Regions from separate parts of the Fusobacterium mortiferum ATCC 9817 genome, predicted to be linked through region 2. Evidence: riboswitches for the same ligand, from Rfam matches in the RefSeq annotation. Region 2 holds a riboswitch; the other holds the start of a gene.

Region 1 (9,897 bases), 420 kb from region 2:
GTGAAACTTCATAATCTGCCTCCATAACAATTAAATCTATGTGTTAAGAATACACCTTTTTTAAAAAAAAGTCAATATTTTTTTGAAAAAATATTTTTAATTTTAATAAATAAAAAAAGAAGTTATAAAATTATAGTATATAATCTCATAACTTCTTCAAATTTTACTATTTATTTAATATAGCTTTTAATTCTTCAACTTTATTTGTTTTTTCCCAAGGAATATCTAAGTCAGTTCTTCCAATATGTCCAAATGCTGCTAAGTCTTGATATTTGAATTTTCCACTTCTTAATTCTAATGATTTTTCTATTCCTCTTGGTGTTAAATCAAATACTTTTTTAACAGCTTCAGCAAGCTCTATCTCACTTACTTTTCCTGTTCCAAATGTATCTACTTTTACTGATGTAGGTTCTACTACTCCTATTGCATAAGATAATTGTACTTCACATTTATCTGCTAAATCTGCTGCTACTATGTTTTTAGCTACCCATCTTGCTGCATAAGCTGCTGATCTGTCAACTTTTGAAGGGTCTTTTCCTGAGAATGCTCCTCCACCATGTCTGAAGTATCCACCATAAGTATCTACTATGATTTTTCTTCCAGTAAGTCCTGTATCTCCGTGTGGTCCTCCTATAACGAATCTTCCAGTTGGATTGATATGATATTTTTTAACATCAGCTGGATTTAAATTATATGCTTCAAGTACAGGTCTTATTACTTTCTCTTTAACATCAGCTTTTATTTGCTCTTGAGTTACATCAGGATTGTGTTGTACAGATAGTACTATTGTATCAACGTGGTCAATCTTTCCATTTTCATCATAAGCTAAAGTTACTTGAGCCTTAGCATCAGGTCTAGCCCATGCTAATTCTTTACTTCTAGTCATTTTAGTTAATCTTACAAGAATTTCTCTAGCTAAAACTAAAGCAAGTGGCATAAGTTCTGGAGTTTCTTTTACAGCTCCACCAAACATTATTCCTTGGTCTCCAGCTCCACCAACATCTACTCCCATAGCGATATCAGGTGATTGAGCATGTATGGCGTTTAAAACACCACAGTTAGAGTCAAATCCCATTCCTTCTCTATATCCAATTTCATCTATCTTTTTTCTAACTATATCTTGGATATCAATATAAGTAGAAGTAGTAATCTCCCCACCAACAATAACTTGTCCAGTAGTACAGAAAACTTCACAAGCTACTCTTGAACTAGGGTCATCAGCAAGACAAGCATCTAATACAGCATCAGATATTTGGTCAGATACTTTATCAGGGTGTCCAGGTGATACGAATTCAGATGTAAAATAAGTTAAATTTTTCATTTTTTATTTTCCTCCTAAAAATTAAACAAAAATATTAATAAAAAATCCCTTCACCTAGATAGATGAAGGGCTCATAAGTCAAGTCCAAGTTTCTCATCCATCTATCAGGAGTTAGCACCACACTTGTAAAAGCAGGTTGCTGAGATGTCATAGGGCCAGTCCCTCAATCTCTCTTGATGGTCTACATTTTAAATTTACAAAATATTATATCATTAAATACTAAAAAAGTCAATAATTATTTATTAAATATCTCTACTGAGATAGGAGATTTATCTAATTGTATATTATTTCTTTCACTATTTCTAAATATTCCTAATGGTTTTCCAAGTGGTAAAAATTCTCTTCCAAAAGTTTTATTCAATACATTTGCAGCAGAACCATAAAATGACATAAGAGCAATTAATAATTCTGATATAGCAGCTAACATATGAGTGTAATGATAAGCTATTCCAAAAGATGAAAGTGCTAATCCTATAAATAAGAAATCTATTAAGATAAAAATAATAAGTAATGTCTTGTTAGTTTCAATAGACCCTATTGTCATATATAGTGTAAAAATTAAATAACCTAAAAATACGAATCCAAAAGCTTTTGGGTCAGCAGCAGCTTTCATTGTTTCACCAAATACTCCAAGTTGTATCATCCAACCCATAGCCATTCCAAACCAAAAGAAAGCATATCCACCAAAGGCAGTAGTACCAAATACATTCCCATGTTTTATATCGTTTAAACAGGCTATAAGTTGTACAAAAGCTCCTAAAAATATTGCCCAAGGAATAACAAGTGATACTCCACTTACAATTCCAAATTTATTAGCTGAAGCTACGAAAGTAACAATAGCAAGTCCTAAAAGTCCAAGTGCTGAAGGATCTGCTACTTCAATTTTAACATGATTATTTTGACTCATTTTTTTCTCCTTAATTTATATAATTATAACACAAGGAGTATTTTAACTATTTTTAAAAAATTTGTCAATCAAAAACAACAAAATAATGAAAAAAAATTAAAAATAATGAAAAATTATTTCTTGATTTGTCTTACTACATCTACAACTGATCCATCTCTATATTGAACAATAGCGACAATTCTATCTTCAAATTCTATAGGCTTTTCTTTGCCAGTCATTGATTCTGCTATTTCTTTTAACTCTTCAATAGTTTTAATTGGTAAATTAGAGTTTTTAAATTTTTCAATTAAATCTTTTCTTAATGGATTGATAGCGATACCTCTTTCAGTAACAAGTACATCAACTGTTTCTCCTGGAGTAGTTACAGTAGTAATTCTATCTTTTACAACAGATATTCTAGCATTAACTAGTTGAGAAACAATAATACAAAGTTTAGAACCAGCAGCTGTATCACTGTGTCCTCCAGATCCCCCCATGATAATACCATCAGAACCAGTAGTAACATTTACATTGAAATTAGTATCCATTTCAGTAGCACCGAGAATAACTATATCAAGTTTATTTACAACAGAACCTTTATTATTAGCATTAGCATACATAGAAGCAGACATTTTTATATGATTAGGATTTTCTTTAGCTGATTTAATAGCATTTAGATCAAAACATTGAACATCAAATAATGCTTTAAATAATCCCTCTTTATACATATCAACTATATATCCAGTAATTCCTCCAGCAGCAAAACTACCTACAATATTTTTAGATTTCATTAAGTTTTTAACTTCAGCAGCAACTGCAAGAGATATTCCTCCAGCTCCTGTTTGAAAACTCATACCATCTTTTAAATATCCAGATTGCTCTATAAATTTAGCAGTTAAGTCTGCAACTTTTAAACCAATAGGATTTTTAGTTATTTGAGTAGTTCCAGAAACTATTCCTTTAGGATCTCCAATAGCATCTATTACTAAAACATAGTCAATTAAAGTTTGATTGATTTCTATAGTAGGATTTGGAAATGGAACTAAATTATCAGTAATAGCTACTACTAATTTAGCATTTTCTACATCAGAATGAGCATATCCTAAAGCTCCACAAGCTGATTTTCCATCTACTCCATTAATATTTCCATATTCATCAGAAGTTGGAGCTGCAACAAAAGCAATATCTACTTCAACTTCTCCTGTTTCCATTATTCTAGCTCTTCCACCATGAGTGTGCATAACTGCAGGTTTTTGTAATTTACCTTCAGATATAGCTTGAGCTACAGGTCCAGACATATATCCAGCATATATTTGAGTAACTATTCCTTTTTCCATATATTCTACTACAGGTTTATGACAAGGGAAAATAGAACTTGCAACTAATGTGATATCTTTATATCCTCTTTTAGCAATTTCAGCCATTATTAAATTTAAAACATAGTCTCCATTTCTTAAGTGGTGATGAAAAGAAACAGTCATACCATCTTTAAGTGGAAGCTTATCCATCAATATTGATAAATCAGTATATAATTTATTATCTTCAGGGGTTATAGTTTTAAAATTACAATTTTTCTTAACCACTCCTGTTGTATTAGCAAGATACCCATTGTAATGAGTTACTTTTCCATATCCTTCTATAAAATCAGGAACCTCTCTTCCTAAAATATTTTTCATTTAAAAACACCTCACCTCAATAATTAATCAATAAGTCCCATTAATTTAGCCATATCTAAAGTATGAATAGCTCTGTTGATAATAGGAAGGTCAACCATTTTACCATCTAATGAGAAAACTCCAAGTCCTTGTTTAGCAGCTTCTTCTTTTGCAGCCATAACTCTTTGAGCATGAGTAATTTCAGCCTCAGAAGGTGCATATCCTTTGTGGATAGTATCTATTTGTCTAGGATTAATACTTAATTTTCCTGTAAATCCAAGCATCTTAGCTTTTAATGTATCAGCCATAAGTCCTTCATAATCGTTTGTGTCTGTAAATGGAGTATCTATAGCATCAACTTTGCAAGCCTTACAAGCATTTATAATTTTAGTTCTAGAATATAATAATTCATCAGAGTTTTTAGTTCTTTTAACTCCTAAATCCACTGCAAGATCTTCTCCACCAAGTAGAACAGAAATTACTCTAGGACTAGCTTTTATAGTTTCATATACTTTTTCAACTCCATAAGTAGTTTCAACTAGTGGATGGATTTTTATACTTCCATGTTCAAATCCTTCTTCTTCTTCTATTTTATTTAATCTTCTATCAAGTTCAGTTATATCTTCTGGACAAGCTTTTGGAAGTAGAATAGCGTCAGGTTTAAGCCTAGCTATAATGTCAATATCTTTATCAGCAAATGGAGTAGACAAAGGATTTACTCTAACTACTACTTCTACTGTATCATATTTCATAGTTTTTAAAGCTTCACTTACTAAAATTCTAGCTGCATCTTTTTCTGTTAAAGCAACAGCATCTTCTAAGTCAAATATAACAGCATCTGAACCAAATACAGGTGCTGTTTGTAACATACCTGGATTATTTCCAGGCATAAATAGCATAGTTCTTCTTAATTTCACAATAATACACCTCTCATTAAAGTTATAAGATTATAGTCCTCTAGCTACAGCAGCTTCAATTCTAGCTCTTATAGTATAGTCAAGAGCTCCTTTATCTTGTGCCTGTACAAGAACACTATCAATTTCTAATTCTAAAAGTTTAGCTTTTATAACTTCTTTGATATGTTCTCCAAATTGTTTTTCAACAGTACTTTCTAACTCAATTTCTATTCCATCTTCAGAAGGAGTAAGCATTAAAAATATGTCATTAGATTCTAAAGTTCCGCATTTAGCAGCTTTTTTTAATGTCATTTAATTCACCTCATTATAATTAAAGGAAAAAGGTAGTCATATAACTACCTTTTTCTTAAGTTTATTATATTTTTAAAAGAAAACTATTTGTTTTTTCTTCTGTTTACTAAAGCTTCTACTCTTGCCATTTCATTAAATACAATCATAAATCCTTCGTCAACACCCATTCCTGGTTTAGCGAGAACTTGAAGAGCCCCACAAGCCATTCCTATGTTAGTTGTAACTTCAGCAGATCTGTTAGTTTCGTTACAAGTTCCTCCACAGTAAGATCCAATTCCTACTTTGTTACAATAAAGAATTGCGTCAGCTATGTTGTTAACTCCTCCTAAGTCAGGAGTTTTTATTTGAACTACGTGTCCAGCTTTTTTATCAGCAAATAATTTAATATCTTCTAAAGTATTACACCACTCATCAGCAACTAACTCAACTTCAATTCCTCTTCTATCTACCTCAGCAGTTAAAGCTGCAAGAGCTTCGATTTGTTTATCTCTATCCTCTACATCCATAGGACCTTCAATTCTTAATTTAAATGGTTTAGCAGCTTCTACTAATGTAGCTATATAATCAGCCATTTTTACAGTGTCACAGTTAAATGCAGCACCAATAGTTCCATATACATCTATGTGGAATATCGGATAGTACTCTGGGTTAACTCTCTTAGCTAAGATTCTATCTCTCAACCATTTTACATAGTCAAGTAAGATTTCTCCATGTTCTCCTAATTTTTCTTTAACGTTATTAATTAAAGCATGAGGAAGAACGTCTGCACCTTTGATTATCATTTTATCAGCATTCATATATCTATCGTCACCAGATTGAGTGAATATAGGTCTTTTTGTGATTTCTAATCCAGTGTTGTAGTCTGCTTGAATAACTTCAGCCATAGTTACTTTTCTAGCTTTAGCAACTGCATCTAGTAAAGCTTGAGTGATTCCATATCTGATAGCTGTATGTAATCTTTTTCCTTCAACTTGCATAGAATCAAACTCTTCAGCTAGAGTTTTAAAGTTATTTAAATCTCTTCCAATTAATTTTGGTGCAATCTCTTTTTCGATAACTGGTATAAAATCTTTAGCTAGGAATAGAGGATCTCTTCCACCTGCACCAGAGTATTGAACTGCAGCACAATCTCCAAAAGCAACTTGTCCATCTTCAAGTATTAATTGAACAGATATAGATTCTCCAGATTGTCTAATAGTTTCAAATCCAGGAGTAACAGTTTCTCCTAAGTAGAACATCCCATCATGTCCAGCTCCAGCTTTGATAGCTCTTTGGTCATCAAAGTAAAATCCTGTTTTTCCAGCTGAGCAAACTACATCTATAATTTTCATAATATATTCCTCCTAAATTTTTTTAAAATGTTTTATTTTGTATTTATAATACTAAATTTAACTCAAAAATTTCAAAATTTCAATAATTATATAAAAGTTATTTTATTGAAATAATAACTATTTATTTAATATATGAAAACTATTTTTTCTCAGGTCTTCCTATTAAAGTTCCTTTTCCAACGGCAAAAATATCATCTACTGTCATTTGGAAAGTAACAGGTCTTCCTTCGAATTTTCCTCTTTCTTCTAATTGAGCCATATTGTAATCAGCTAATTCTTTACTTAATGGAACATTTCCTAAAGCTAAGTATCTAACTTTTCCTACATTATCTCTAGCAGGCATCATTTTACCAGCGTTATAAATTGAAGGAGCGAATGGAACATCAAGAACACCTTGCTCAAATGCTTTAACTATACCAATAGCCCAATCTCCATTTCCTAATTCATAGACTTTATCTAAAATACACTTAGTTTCAGCTTTAATTATTTCTATCTCTTTTTCTAATTCTGGAGAAGTAGAAAGTTTTTGTCCTCTAAGCAAGTTAAGAACCATTTTTGTAGCTCTTATACCAGCAGCATTTGCCTCTTTTGTAGGTACTCCAATAGCTTCGTGAGGAGTTTTAACTATAACTTTTGTAGCACCAGCTAATGCAGCAGCAGAAGCACCATTAGATATTACTCCAAATGCTTTAGCTTCATCTTCTGGGAATCCTCCCATCCATTGATGGAATACAGTAGTTAATTGAATATCATTATAACCAAACTCTTTAAAATACTCTTCAGCTTGTGATTCAAGAGCTCTTATAGCAGCTACGTCTTGAATTAAGTTTCCACATTGTCCATATCCTAAAGTTATATTTTTAACTCCTTGTTCAGCAGCCATTAATCCTTCAAGAATTCCAACAGCGTTTGACATTGAAGGAGGTACTAATGTTCCTGTTAATGGACCAAATGGTTCTCTGTTGATAGATACTCCATGCTCTTCATACCATCCTACTAATCTGTCTACATATTGCCAGTCAATGAGAGTTTTTTCTAGTGAAACTGATTTAGCATAAGGAACATTATAGCTGATTCCTCCACCTTCATCAGAAGTAAATCCAGCAGCTAACATTATTTCAGAAAGTAATCTAGCATCTGGAGTTCCATGTCTTAATTGTAAAGGTAAATTAGTAGCTTCTACAACTCTTCTACATCCTGTAACTCCATGGTTTACACCAGGAAATCCGTTAAGAAGAGATCTTCCAGCTTTTTTAGATTCCTCTATTCCTTTTTCACAATTTTCGTATTTATTTTGTCTAGTGTAAGAGTCGATAGTACTTGGTAATAAATCAGCTCCTCCTTCAGTATCTAAGAAGTTTAAAAGCTCAATATGCTCATCAATTAGAGCAACTCCTGCTCTAGGTTGTGCTAAAGTTATTCCAGCTTTTTTAGCATCTAACAATTTTTTAGAAAAGTTTTTAGATGCAGGTAATGATTTATGGTATTTAACAGCTTCTTCAAGGTCTACATCTTTACCAGTAGGCCATCCTTTTAAAACTTCTTCTCTCACTTGGAAGAATTCTTCTTCGGTCCATTTTTTAAATTTAAGTTTCATATATATTAATCCTCCTTAATTATTCCTTAAAATAGTGTTAAGCTTCTACTAAATATTTTTTCATTATTCTTATAGCGGTATTTGGATATTCTTGAGCTAAAAGTCCCATTGAAGATAGTATGTAAGTTTTATCAACTAAAAATTTTGGAGCTATTGGTTTCAAATGGATAGGATCTTCCTCATTGAAATTTCCAGCTTTTAAAATATCTTTAGGATTTAAACTGTGAATAATAACTCCACCAGTACCAATAACATATGGAGTTTCAGTTAAATCTTTTCCGCTTTGATTAAACATAGTTCCCATAGGAGTATATACACACTCTAGAACACCACAATGTCTAGTCATAGCTAATTCAGTAGCAGCTTTTGCCATAGCTTCATCAAATCTTATTTCCTCTTCACTTTGAGGGACCATTTTAATATTATCATGTCTAAATTGACATTGAGCTTTTACATCAATTTGTTTTAGAGAATCATGTAAATAATTTCTAATTTTTCTAGTTCCTGAAGCTTCTAAAAGAGCAATTGCAGAATATCTCATTCCTAAGTCTCCTTCAACAGTTCTTTTAGCATATGGTTCTTCAAGTCCTTTAATCATAATTGATGGTTTAGTAGGCTCACCTTTAGCTATAGAATGTATGTCAGTAGTAGCCCCTCCAATATCTACAACTATTAGATCTCCTAATCCTTCCTCTTCATCAGTTCCAGTTGCTAAAATTTCAGAAGCTTTTAAAACTGCTGCTGGTGTAGGCATTAAAATTCCTTTTATAAACTCTTCAGCTTTTTTCATACCTTTTGCTTCTACTATTTTATTCATAAAAACTTTTCTAATTTCTTCTCTAGAGGGTTCAACATTTAATTTATTTATAAAAGGCATAACATTTTCAGTAATATAACAATCTATTTCAGCTTCTTTTAAAATATTTTCTATTTCATCAGTAGCAGCTTTATTTCCAGCTACAACAACAGGAATCTTAACTTTAAATTCAGCTAGCATTTTAGCGTTGTGAATAATACACTCTTTATTTCCACCATCTGTTCCACCAGCCAATAAAATAATATCTAAAGCTGTATTTTTTATTTCTTCTAATTCTCTACTATTAAGCTCATAAGCATAAGTTTTAATAACTCTTGCTCCTGCTCCTAAAGCAGCTTTTTTAGCAGCTTCAGCTGTAAGCTCTGGGACCAATCCTATAGCGACCATTTTTAATCCACCAGCTGCTGATGAACAAGCGGTTTTATTAACGAAATTAATTTCATCAAAATTAATTTTTTTATTAATTTCGATTTTTAATTTGTTGAAAGCTTTGTTAAAACCTATCATTATATCATCTTCAACAGTGGTGATATCTTTAGCAGTAGCTAAAATAACTTCATTATCTAAGTCAATAGCTGTCAATTTAGTATATGTACTTCCAAAATCTATTGCTAAATAAGCTTTCATAATTACCACTCTCTCTATTTATTTTAAATTAAATTATGCAATTCCTAAATCTTTTTTCAAGTCTTCTGTTGTATCTTCAATAGGAGTTCCTGGTTTATAAACTCTATCAAATCCCATAGCTTTAAATCTTTTTTCTACATCTTCCCATACTTGTTTTCCAACAACTATATTTCCACCTACATAAAGAAGAATGTTATTTAGTCCAGCTTCTTTGCATTTATCTCTCATACCTTGGCAATCTAATTCTCCATGTCCATAAAGAGAAGAAACTATTATTGCATCAGCATTTGTTTCAACAGCAGCATTAATAAAATCGGCTTGTGGAGAAAGAACTCCTACGTTGATTACATCAAATCCATTTGCCTCTAAAACATGATGAATAATTTTATTTCCAACAGCATGACAATCTGAACCTATAACTCCAATTACAACTTTTTTTCCGTTTTTTTCCATGA
Region 2 (9,897 bases):
ATTATCCACATTTATTGCTACACTCATCTTTACACCTCTCTCTATCTTAAATAAAAAGTGTCCATTTATTGCTATTTTTCAAGTTTATAAATGGACACTAGCTCAATACTTATTTTGTATAGATATCTTTAAATTTATCTAACCATACTGCTTTTTGAGATTTTACAACTTCAAGGTCATCTTCTATTACATTTATATCCTCTAATTTCTTCAATCCTTTTCCTGGCTCAACATCTTTTCTTATACTTCTTCTATTTAATTGAGCTGTAATCATACTTTGTGCCTCTTTACCAGTTAAGAAATCTACAAATAATTTTGCATTTTCTAAGTTTTTACAATTTTTTACTATATATACACCATCAGGTTTTACTATTACTCCCTCTTCCATATAAACTACTTCTACTGGAGCATCAGAGTTTACATATTTTACTGCTCCCTCTTCAAATGTCAATCCCACTGTATACTCTCCATCTGCAACTCCTTTATATACAGCTGAAGAACCAGAAAGTAAAGTATAGTTTAAATTATCCATTAATTTTTCTACATAAGACCAACCATTATCTGGATTTCCATTTCCCATTGCATATAGCATATTTACTAAATGTTCAAAAGATGATGAAGATTTAGCTGGATCAGAAAAAGCTATTTTTCCTTTTAAAGCTGGATTTAATAAATCTTGATATCCTTCTATTTTGATATCTCCTATAAGATTTTTATTTACCATAATTACACTTGGTACTGCTGTAAATCTTGTCATATTTCCTTCTACATTTTTATAACTATCATAGAAAGCTTCTTCATTTTTAGAAGTATATGGTAAGAAATAATCTTTTATTGGCTCTACTGTTGTTATAGTTCCTCCCCATAGTACATCAGCTAATGGATTATCCTTTTCTGATTCGATTCTCTTCATTAATTCTCCAGTTCCTGCTGCTATTACCTCTACTGATACTCCATATTTTACTTCAAACTCTTTTACCAATGGATCTATAAATTCTAATGGATGTGGACAATATACTGTCAATTTTTTTGTATTTTCAGTAGTTTCTACTTCCTTTTCTCCTCCACAACCTATTAAAAATATAGACATCATAATTCCAATTAATCCTAAAAATAATTTTTTCATTTTACTCCCTCCTTATTTTTTTTCTTAATAAGAGAATACCTTATACCTTCTTTTTTATCAATACTATTTTATGCTATTTTATACTTAAAACTTACCTTTTTATCTTTTTAAAAACAAAATAAAAAGGAACTAATGTAAACCCTTAAGTTACAATAGTTCCCTCTTCTATTTTATTATATATTTTCTAAGGCTCTAGCTATATCTTTCAATATATCCTCTACATTTTCTATTCCCACATTCAATCTAACTGCTTCAGGTAAAACACCAGCTTTTATTTGGTCCTCTTCTGATAGTTGTCTATGTGTTGTACTAGCTGGATGTAATACACAAGTACGAGAATCTCCCACGTGAATTACACTTCTTATCCAAGTAAGCTCCTTTATAAATCTCTCTGCTCCCTCTCTTCCACCTTTGACACCTAGTAATATAACTCCACTTCCCCCTTTAGGTAGATACTTTTTAGCATTTTCATATGAATAACTGCTCTCTAACTTAGGATAATTTACCCACTCTATCTTCTCATGATTTTCTAAAAATTTTGCAACTTTTAAAGCATTTTCACTATGTCTTTCCATTCTTAGATGTAGTGTTTCCAATCCTCTCAAGAAAAGAAAAGCATTAAAAGGATTTAGACAAGCTCCAAAATCTCTCAATAAAGTTACCCTAGCCCTTGTTATATATGCAGCTTTTCCAAAATCTTTCCAATAACTTAAGTTATGGTAAGCTGAATCTGGCTCTACAAGGTCTGGAAACTTTCCATTGTCCCAATTAAAATTTCCACCATCTACAATAACTCCACCCAATGCTGCCCCTTGCCCATCTATATATTTTGTAGCTGAATGAGTTACTATATTTACTCCATATTCAATAGGATTACATAGATATGGAGAAGCTAGAGTGTTATCTACTATAACAGGAACTCCCTTCTCTTTCCCTACTCTCACAAGCTTTTCAAAATCTATTACATTCATCTCTGGATTTCCCAAAGTTTCTCCAAAAAGCACCTTTGTATTCTCTTGAAAAGCTGTCTTTATCTCCTCTTCTGAAGCCTCTGGAGAAACAAAAGTAGCAGTTATTCCATACTTTTTCAAGGTAGATTTAAATAGATTAGCTGTTCCCCCATATATAGTTGCTAGAGATACTATATGGTCACCGCAACCACATATATTCAAAATAGCTGTTACATTGGCTGCTTGTCCTGAAGCTAGTGCCAAAGCTCCCACACCTTTTTCTAGCTGTGCTATCTTTTCTTCAAAGGCTGTAACTGTTGGATTTCCTATTCTTGAATACATATACCCATCTCTTTTTAAGTCAAATAGCTCTGCTAAAACCTCTGGAGAGTTGTAGTCATAAGTTGTAGTCTGATATATTGGATATACTCTTGGTTGCCCCTCAGTAAACTCTCCACTCCCTTGTACAAGTTGTGTTTCAATTTTAAATTCCTCTCTGCTCATAAAATCCCTCCTGTTTTGTTTATATAAAAAAAATCTCTATTACCATCAAGTAATAGAGATTGATATACTTTAATATCAGCCATCTGTCTGGAATTAGCACCACATCTTTTGATAGGTTGCTGAAACGTCATAGAGCCAGTCTCTCGGTTTCTCTTGATGGTTTTTTATTTTTTATTTCTTTGTTGAAAATGATTATATACCTTTACTTTTCTTTTGTCAATAATTTTTTCTATAAAAATTTTATACTTTTTAACTCTTCTATAAGTCAAAAAGATTTTCTAAAAATTTAGCTGCAGCATCTTCATCTGAACTTCCAATAACTTTACACTCTTTTAAAATCTCTTTTAATCTTTTATCCCCATTTCCCATTATTATTCCCATTCCAGAATTTTCTAACATTTCTTTATCATTTAAAGCAGCTCCAAAAGAGATTATTTCTTTAAAATCTATATTTTCGTATTTTAATAATGTTTTTAATGCTTCCCCTTTATTTGCTTTTTTACTCATTATTTCTAAACAAGTAGGTTGAGAAGTAGCAATATTTAAATACTTATCTAATTCTAAATTTTTCATTTTTTTCTCTAATTTTTCTATAACTTTTCTATTAGGATTTATAAAAAATATCTTTTCAGCTTCCACATTTTTAAATTTATCTAAATTGGATATTTGAGGAGAATATTTTGATTCTTTATGAAAATCAATATAATCTTGCACTATTCTATCAGTATACCAATCTTTTCCCTTATAAATACTTCTCGAAGTTCCCTCTTCAACCTCTAATTCTAATAGTGTTTTTATTAATTTTCTATCTATGCTTTCTCTCCCTATCTCATTCCAATTTTCACTATGAATAAATGAACCATTTCCTGAAATTAAATATTTTGCCACTCCAATTTGGTTAAAGAAATATTTGGCATCTTCATAGTGTCTACCTGTAGCTATTACAAACTTTATTCCTTTTTTTTCAAGTTTTCTTATTGTACTTACTGTATAGTCACTTATTCTATGCTGTGAGTTTAATAATGTCCCATCTAAGTCAGATACAACTATCTTATATCTCAATCATTTCCCCTCCCTTTATTAAAAAAGGTAACCTTTTGGCTACCTTTTAAACTTTAATTTGTTTTAAATATATTTCTTATTTTCTCACTATAGAATTTTTTCATTTCTTCTCTTGGATATTCTAAAATTTTCTTTAAATCCATCTCTTTTGGATTATTTTTAAGATTTTCTCTTAAGCAACTAGTAAATACTAATCTTCCATCAGTATCTACATTTATTTTTGTAACAATTGATTTTGAAGCTTTTTTCAATTCTTCATCTGGAATTCCAATAGCATCTTTTACTTCTCCACCAAATTCTTTAAATTTTTTTATATATTCTTGAGGTACAGATGAAGAACCATGTAATACTATTGGGTAAGAACCTATTTTTTCTTTAATCTCTTCTAAAATATCCAATCTTAGTTTAGGGTCTTCTCCTGGTTTAAATTTATGTGCTCCATGAGCAGTTCCTATTGCTATTGCTAAAGAATCTACTCCTGTTTTTTCTATAAATTCAATAGCTTCTTTAGGTCTAGTAAAATGAGAATCATCTGAACTATGTTCATCTTCTACTCCCGAAATAATTCCTATCTCTCCTTCAACAGAAGCATCATACTCTTTTGCCAATTTCACAACAGATTTTGTTATCTCCACATTTTTTTCAAACTCATATTTTGAAGCATCTATCATTACTGATGAAAAACCATAATCTAAACACTCTTTTATCATATCTACTTCTTTTCCATGGTCTAAATTAAGTGCAACTGATATTTTTGAACCTTTTGCTCTAATCTCCTCTATCGCTCCTTTTATCATTAGTGGTAAAAGTTCTTTTCCTATATATTTCCTTGCACTTGCAGATATTTGAAGTATTACATCACTATCTGTTTCTACACAAGCTTCTAAAATAGCTTGTAATTGTTCCATATTACAAAAGTTGAAAGCAGGTATTGAGTATCCACCTTCATTTGCTCTTTTAAACATTTCTCTAGTATTTTCTAATCCTAATTCTTTATAGCTATATTTTTTCATTTATTAACCCCTTTTTATTCTCTCTAATACCTCTTCTATTTCAGGAATAGAGTTTCTTCCACCTAATTTTTCTACCGACAATGAAGCACATGCAGAAGCAAATTCTATATTTTTTTCAATTGAAAAACCATTGCTCAATCCATATACAAAAGCTCCATGGAAAATATCTCCAGCTCCTGTTGTATCAATTGCTTTCGTTTTAAAAGCCTTAAACTTTCTTACTTTTCCATTCTCTTCCATAATAGCTCCTCTTTCTCCTAAAGTAACTATTATAGTGTTTTTGTTTAGTTCTTTCAATTTTAGAAGAACTTCCAAGAAATTATCCTCATCTATTTTATTTATACCACAATAATCCTTTGCAAAATCTTCAGAACATACAAGATAGTCAACTAAAGCTCCTAATACTACTGTCCCTTTTTTAAATGTCCCAGCATCTAATACTTTTATTGTATTTGGAAATAATCTTATTGCTTCTAAAGCTAAATCCAATTCATGTCCATCAAAATGTAGAATCTTAGGTTCATTTTCATATTTAAATTCTATTTTATCTATTTTTTCCTCTTCACGATAGTTTATTATAGTTCTAGAACCATTACTTCCATTTGCTATAATTAAACTACAAGGTGTAACATATTCGTCTTTTATTAAGATATTTTTTGTATCTACTCCTACACTTTTTAAATCATTTAAAATCTCATTTCCATAAACATCATTTCCTAATGTAGTAATATATGAAACTTCTTCTCCATATTTCCCTAAAAGATAAGAGGCGTTCCCTGCAGGTCCGCCACTTACCATTATTCTCTCTTGTGCCTTATATTTTCTATTTTCTACTGGGAAATTTGGTAAAAGATATGTTATATCATAAGCTGAATGCCCTACACATAATATTTTCTTCATACCTTTACCTTCCTTTTTTATATATTAATACTCATCTTTTGCATTTATAACGTGTGTTTTTGTTTTAATAAAGTTTGGTACAATTAATATTACTAATAATATTACAACTATTGCATATACTCCAATCTCTCCAACACCTTCTACTGCTTTTCCTATAAGGATTCCTAAAACTCCAAAATCAAGATCTCCAAATGTAGTATTTTGGAATCCTATGCTTCCTAATACTGGTAATAATGCTGCTGGTAAAAATGCTAGTAATAACCCATTTACAAATGACCCTACTATTGCACCTTTTTTACCTCCAGTAGCATTTCCGTATATTCCTGCTGTAGCTCCACAGAAGAAGTGAGGTACTAATCCAGGAATAATTAATACTGCTCCCATTGCTCCTAGAACGATCATTCCTATAACTCCACCTATGAACGAAGAGATAAATCCAATTAACACAGCGTTAGGTGCATATGTAAAAAATACTGCACAGTCTACTGCTGGTATTGCATTTGGTATTAATTTTTGTGATACCCCTTGGAAAGCTGGAATTAATTCTGATAGTATCATTCTTACTCCATTATACACAATTGTTACTCCAACAGCAAAGCTTAAAGCTGAAGTTATTGCAAATACTATATAGTTTTTTCCTCCTGAAAGATTAGTCATAACATATTCAGGCCCTGCAGCTATAGCAGCTACTAGATAAAATACTAACATTGTTATTGCTGTAGATATTGTACTATCTCTTAAGAAGTTAACTTTTTCTGGAATTACGATATTTTCTGTACTGTCTTCTTTATTTCCTATTTTCTCTCCTATAAATGCTGATAAATAGTAACCTAAAGAACCAAAATGTCCCATAGCAATTCCATCATCATCAGTTACTAAATCTGTATATTTTTGTCCTATACTTGGAGATATAGCTGACCAAGCTCCTAATAATATACCACCAATTAAAATTAAAGTTGTTCCTTTCATTCCTGATGTTGACAAAACAGCTGAGAACATACATGCCATAAAGAAACTATGGTGTCCTGTTAAGAAAATATATTTATATTTTGTAACTCTTGCAATGATTATATTTATTACTAATCCAGTTACAAGAATAAACATTGTTTCTTTACCTAATAAATTTTGAGCTATTGAAGTTATAGCTTCGTTATTTGGAACAACTCCTGTTATTCCAAATCCTTCTTGTATCATTTTTCCTAATGGGTCTAGATTTTTTACAATGAAATCTGCTCCTGCTCCCAACATTATATATCCTAATATTGGTTTTAAAGTTCCAGTAATTAATTTATTAAAAGGTTTCTTTAATGCTAATAATCCTACTAAAGATATAATTCCTAATAAAAATGCTGGGCTTGTTAAAATATCATTTCCTATTATTTTTAAAAACTCCATTTTTCTTCCTCCTAAACTTTATATATTATTATTTTTTATTTAACTAATTCTTTTATTCTTTCTAAAACATCTTCTTTTATTTTTTTCTTGTTTGTATAGCTTCTTATTTCAGCTACATTATACCCTTGTAATTGTTCAGCAAGTTGTTTTACTGTTACTATTAAATCTGCTTGTTTTCCAGCTACAGAGTTAAAATCTGATGAAGCTACTTCTGCTTCTATTCCCTCCTCTTTACAAATTTCATCAATTTTCATAGCACACATTAAGCTACTTCCAATTCCATTTCCACATACAGTTAAAATTTTTATCATTTTTCTTCCTCCTGAATTTTTTATATTATTTGTTTTATTTCTTCTATAGTATTAGTTTTTAGTAATTTCTCTATTTTTTCCTCATTATCTACTATTTCCATAAGTTCAGTTAATGTGTTGATATGAGAACTATTATCTTTTGCTCCTAGGACAAAAAATAATTGTACTTCCTCTCCATTATCAAATTTTACAGGTTCATGTAATTTTAATAATGCTAAGCAACTTTCATTAACTCCATCTTCTGGTCTAGAATGAGGCATAGCCACATTTGGAGCTATTATAATATATTCACCAAATTTTTTTATATTTCCTATCATTGCTTGAATATAACTTTCTTTTATTTTATTTTTTTCCAATAAAGGGGTAGCAGCAATCTCAATAGCTTTCTGCCAACTTTCTACTTTTGTTAATACAGTTATATTATCCGCCAAAATATCTTTCAACATTTATATTACCTCCATCTTTGTTCTAATTTATTATAAAATATTCTTAAACAAAATTAAAGATTTGATTTTTTTCAAAAAAAGAGAGAAAAAACTCTCCCCTTTTTTTATATATTTATACATTTTAATACATCTTTTGAATTTTTACATCTCTTTAATTTTTTTAATAGTTCATTTTCTTCAAAATTTTCAATTATTTCTACCAAACTATCTAGATGTTCTCTACCATCTTGTGAACAAAAACTTATTACTACATTTATTTTATTACCATCTATAAAATCTATTCCTTCTTCATAAATTGCCAATGAGAATCCTGTCTTACTAACTTTTGATTTAGCTTTTGCATGAGGAAATATTACTCCAGGTACAAAAAGAATATAGTTTCCAAACTCTTTAACTATTTTTACCATCTCATCAATATAATCTTCTTTAATGCACCCATCTCTTAATAATAAATTTCCTGTTTCAATTATTGCTTCTTCCCAATTTTTAGCTTTTCCTTTTATAATTATTCTACTTTCAGGTAATAGGTCAAATATTGTATTTTTTTTCTGACAAATATCGTCTATTAATTTTGTATCTAAAAAATTTTTTAAACTTTTTAATAATTTTTCTGTTACTACAATATTAGAGTTATCTTCTAAAACCTTTATTAATTGAGAAAAAAGTATCTTCTTATTATCTCTAGGAACTGGATAGTTATCTAAACTTTGAATATCCTCTTTAGATAAAATTGGATTTACTCTTATTACATCTCTATTCGTATTAAAATTATCTAATGGAACTGTTGTTAAAATTAAATCTATATCTTTTCTTCTTTCAACCTTTTCTAATAAATATCTTGGAATAGCATCTACTATCTCAACTCTATAAATATCTTTAATCTGTTGAGCTAGTAATTTTGAACTTCCATATCCTGAACCACAAACTATCAAAACCTTTAATTTTTCTTTTTTTATTTTAATATTTCTATCAATAGCTGCTTTAAAATGAATTGTTAAAAAGGCTATCTCATCATTTGTAAATGTTATCCCTATAAAATTCTCTAATTTTTCAACAGCTTTTTTAATTATTGAAAATAAATTAGGATAGCTTTCTACAACTTCTCCATAAATACTATTTTCTAATTCTATTCCATTTTTTATCCTATATATAGTTGGTTTTATGTGATTTATCAATCCTAATATCAGAGTTTCATCATTTGCTATATCTACTTCTAACTCTTTATTTACTTGTTCTATAAAGCTTTTTACCATTATCTCTATCTCTACCCAGTTTTCATAATAAGAGTATGTAATATTATAAGTATGACTTCCTAAAAAATAGTCAGTTATCTTTAAATACTCTTCTTTTGAAAATTCCATTTCATAAAATCCTTCTAATAGAGCTTTAGATTGAATTATAGCTTCATATTCCTTCGTATTTTCCAAAAAATTACTATTTTTTATATTTTTTATCTTATTATCATTTTTATTAAAATAAATAACTAAAGTTATATATTTTAAAATAATATCATAAGCTTCATCAGAGATTATTTTTTCCATTAACTTTTGACAATAATTTATAAATAATTTTATTCCCTCTTGATTTATATCTCCTAGATATTCATAAATAATATTATCTAAAAATTTACTTTTTTCTCTTTTACATAATGTAATCGCTTTTAGAGTACATTGTCTAATCTGTTCTTCACTTCCCTCGATTACTAATCCTTTTTTAGGTAGGATTTCTAATTTTAAACCATATACATCTAAAACTTTTCTTATATCTCTCAAATGAGCTTTTACTGTACTTATACTAATATCTAAAAAATCTGATAAAGTTGATTGTTTGATTTTTCTTATCAAACATATATTTAACAAAATAAATAGTTCTCTCTCCTTTGAAGAAGGAATATATGGAGTATTTTCATTTAAAATTTTTTCTATCTCTTCTATATTCTCTATAAAACACTCCCCTTTATTTAATAAAATCTGATTTTCTTTATTTAACTCTTCATTTATTTTATCCAACTCATAACGAATTGTTCTTTCACTTACCTTAAAATACTCAGCTATATCTTTTAAGAAGATTTTTTTATCTTGACTTAATAAAAACTTTAAAATTTTAGTTGAACGACTTGTTAACATCTCCATCTCCCAAATAATCTTTTTAATTAAAGTATACTCTATTATCTTATTATTTTAAACGTAT

What was found. Region 2 has a riboswitch for S-adenosylmethionine ahead of FMAG_RS12205 (O-acetylhomoserine aminocarboxypropyltransferase/cysteine synthase family protein). Riboswitches for the same ligand answer to the same signal wherever they lie in the genome.
Region 1: linked by a shared signal. The riboswitch ahead of metK (methionine adenosyltransferase) and the one ahead of FMAG_RS12205 (O-acetylhomoserine aminocarboxypropyltransferase/cysteine synthase family protein) in region 2 are both predicted to bind S-adenosylmethionine.

Annotation. Positions count from the first base shown of each region.
Region 1 covers NZ_GL987994.1:120,854-130,750, forward strand. The annotation lists gene metK (methionine adenosyltransferase) at 167-1,321, opposite strand; SAM riboswitch class I at 1,416-1,504, opposite strand; gene FMAG_RS10265 (acetate uptake transporter) at 1,557-2,228, opposite strand; gene citF (citrate lyase subunit alpha) at 2,342-3,883, opposite strand; gene FMAG_RS10275 (HpcH/HpaI aldolase/citrate lyase family protein) at 3,907-4,779, opposite strand; gene citD (citrate lyase acyl carrier protein) at 4,810-5,070, opposite strand; gene FMAG_RS10285 (methylaspartate ammonia-lyase) at 5,154-6,401, opposite strand; gene FMAG_RS10290 (methylaspartate mutase subunit E) at 6,541-7,998, opposite strand; gene glmL (methylaspartate mutase accessory protein GlmL) at 8,036-9,442, opposite strand; gene glmS (methylaspartate mutase subunit S) at 9,476-9,895, opposite strand.
Region 2 covers NZ_GL987994.1:543,535-553,431, reverse strand. The annotation lists gene FMAG_RS12215 (ABC transporter ATP-binding protein) at 1-27, opposite strand, end outside; gene FMAG_RS12210 (ABC transporter substrate-binding protein) at 110-1,126, opposite strand; gene FMAG_RS12205 (O-acetylhomoserine aminocarboxypropyltransferase/cysteine synthase family protein) at 1,300-2,580, opposite strand; SAM riboswitch class I at 2,657-2,743, opposite strand; gene FMAG_RS12200 (Cof-type HAD-IIB family hydrolase) at 2,839-3,642, opposite strand; gene FMAG_RS12195 (ketose-bisphosphate aldolase) at 3,696-4,655, opposite strand; gene FMAG_RS12190 (carbohydrate kinase family protein) at 4,659-5,555, opposite strand; gene FMAG_RS12185 (PTS ascorbate transporter subunit IIC) at 5,580-6,950, opposite strand; gene FMAG_RS12180 (PTS sugar transporter subunit IIB) at 6,986-7,261, opposite strand; gene FMAG_RS12175 (PTS sugar transporter subunit IIA) at 7,282-7,707, opposite strand; gene FMAG_RS12170 (BglG family transcription antiterminator) at 7,812-9,833, opposite strand.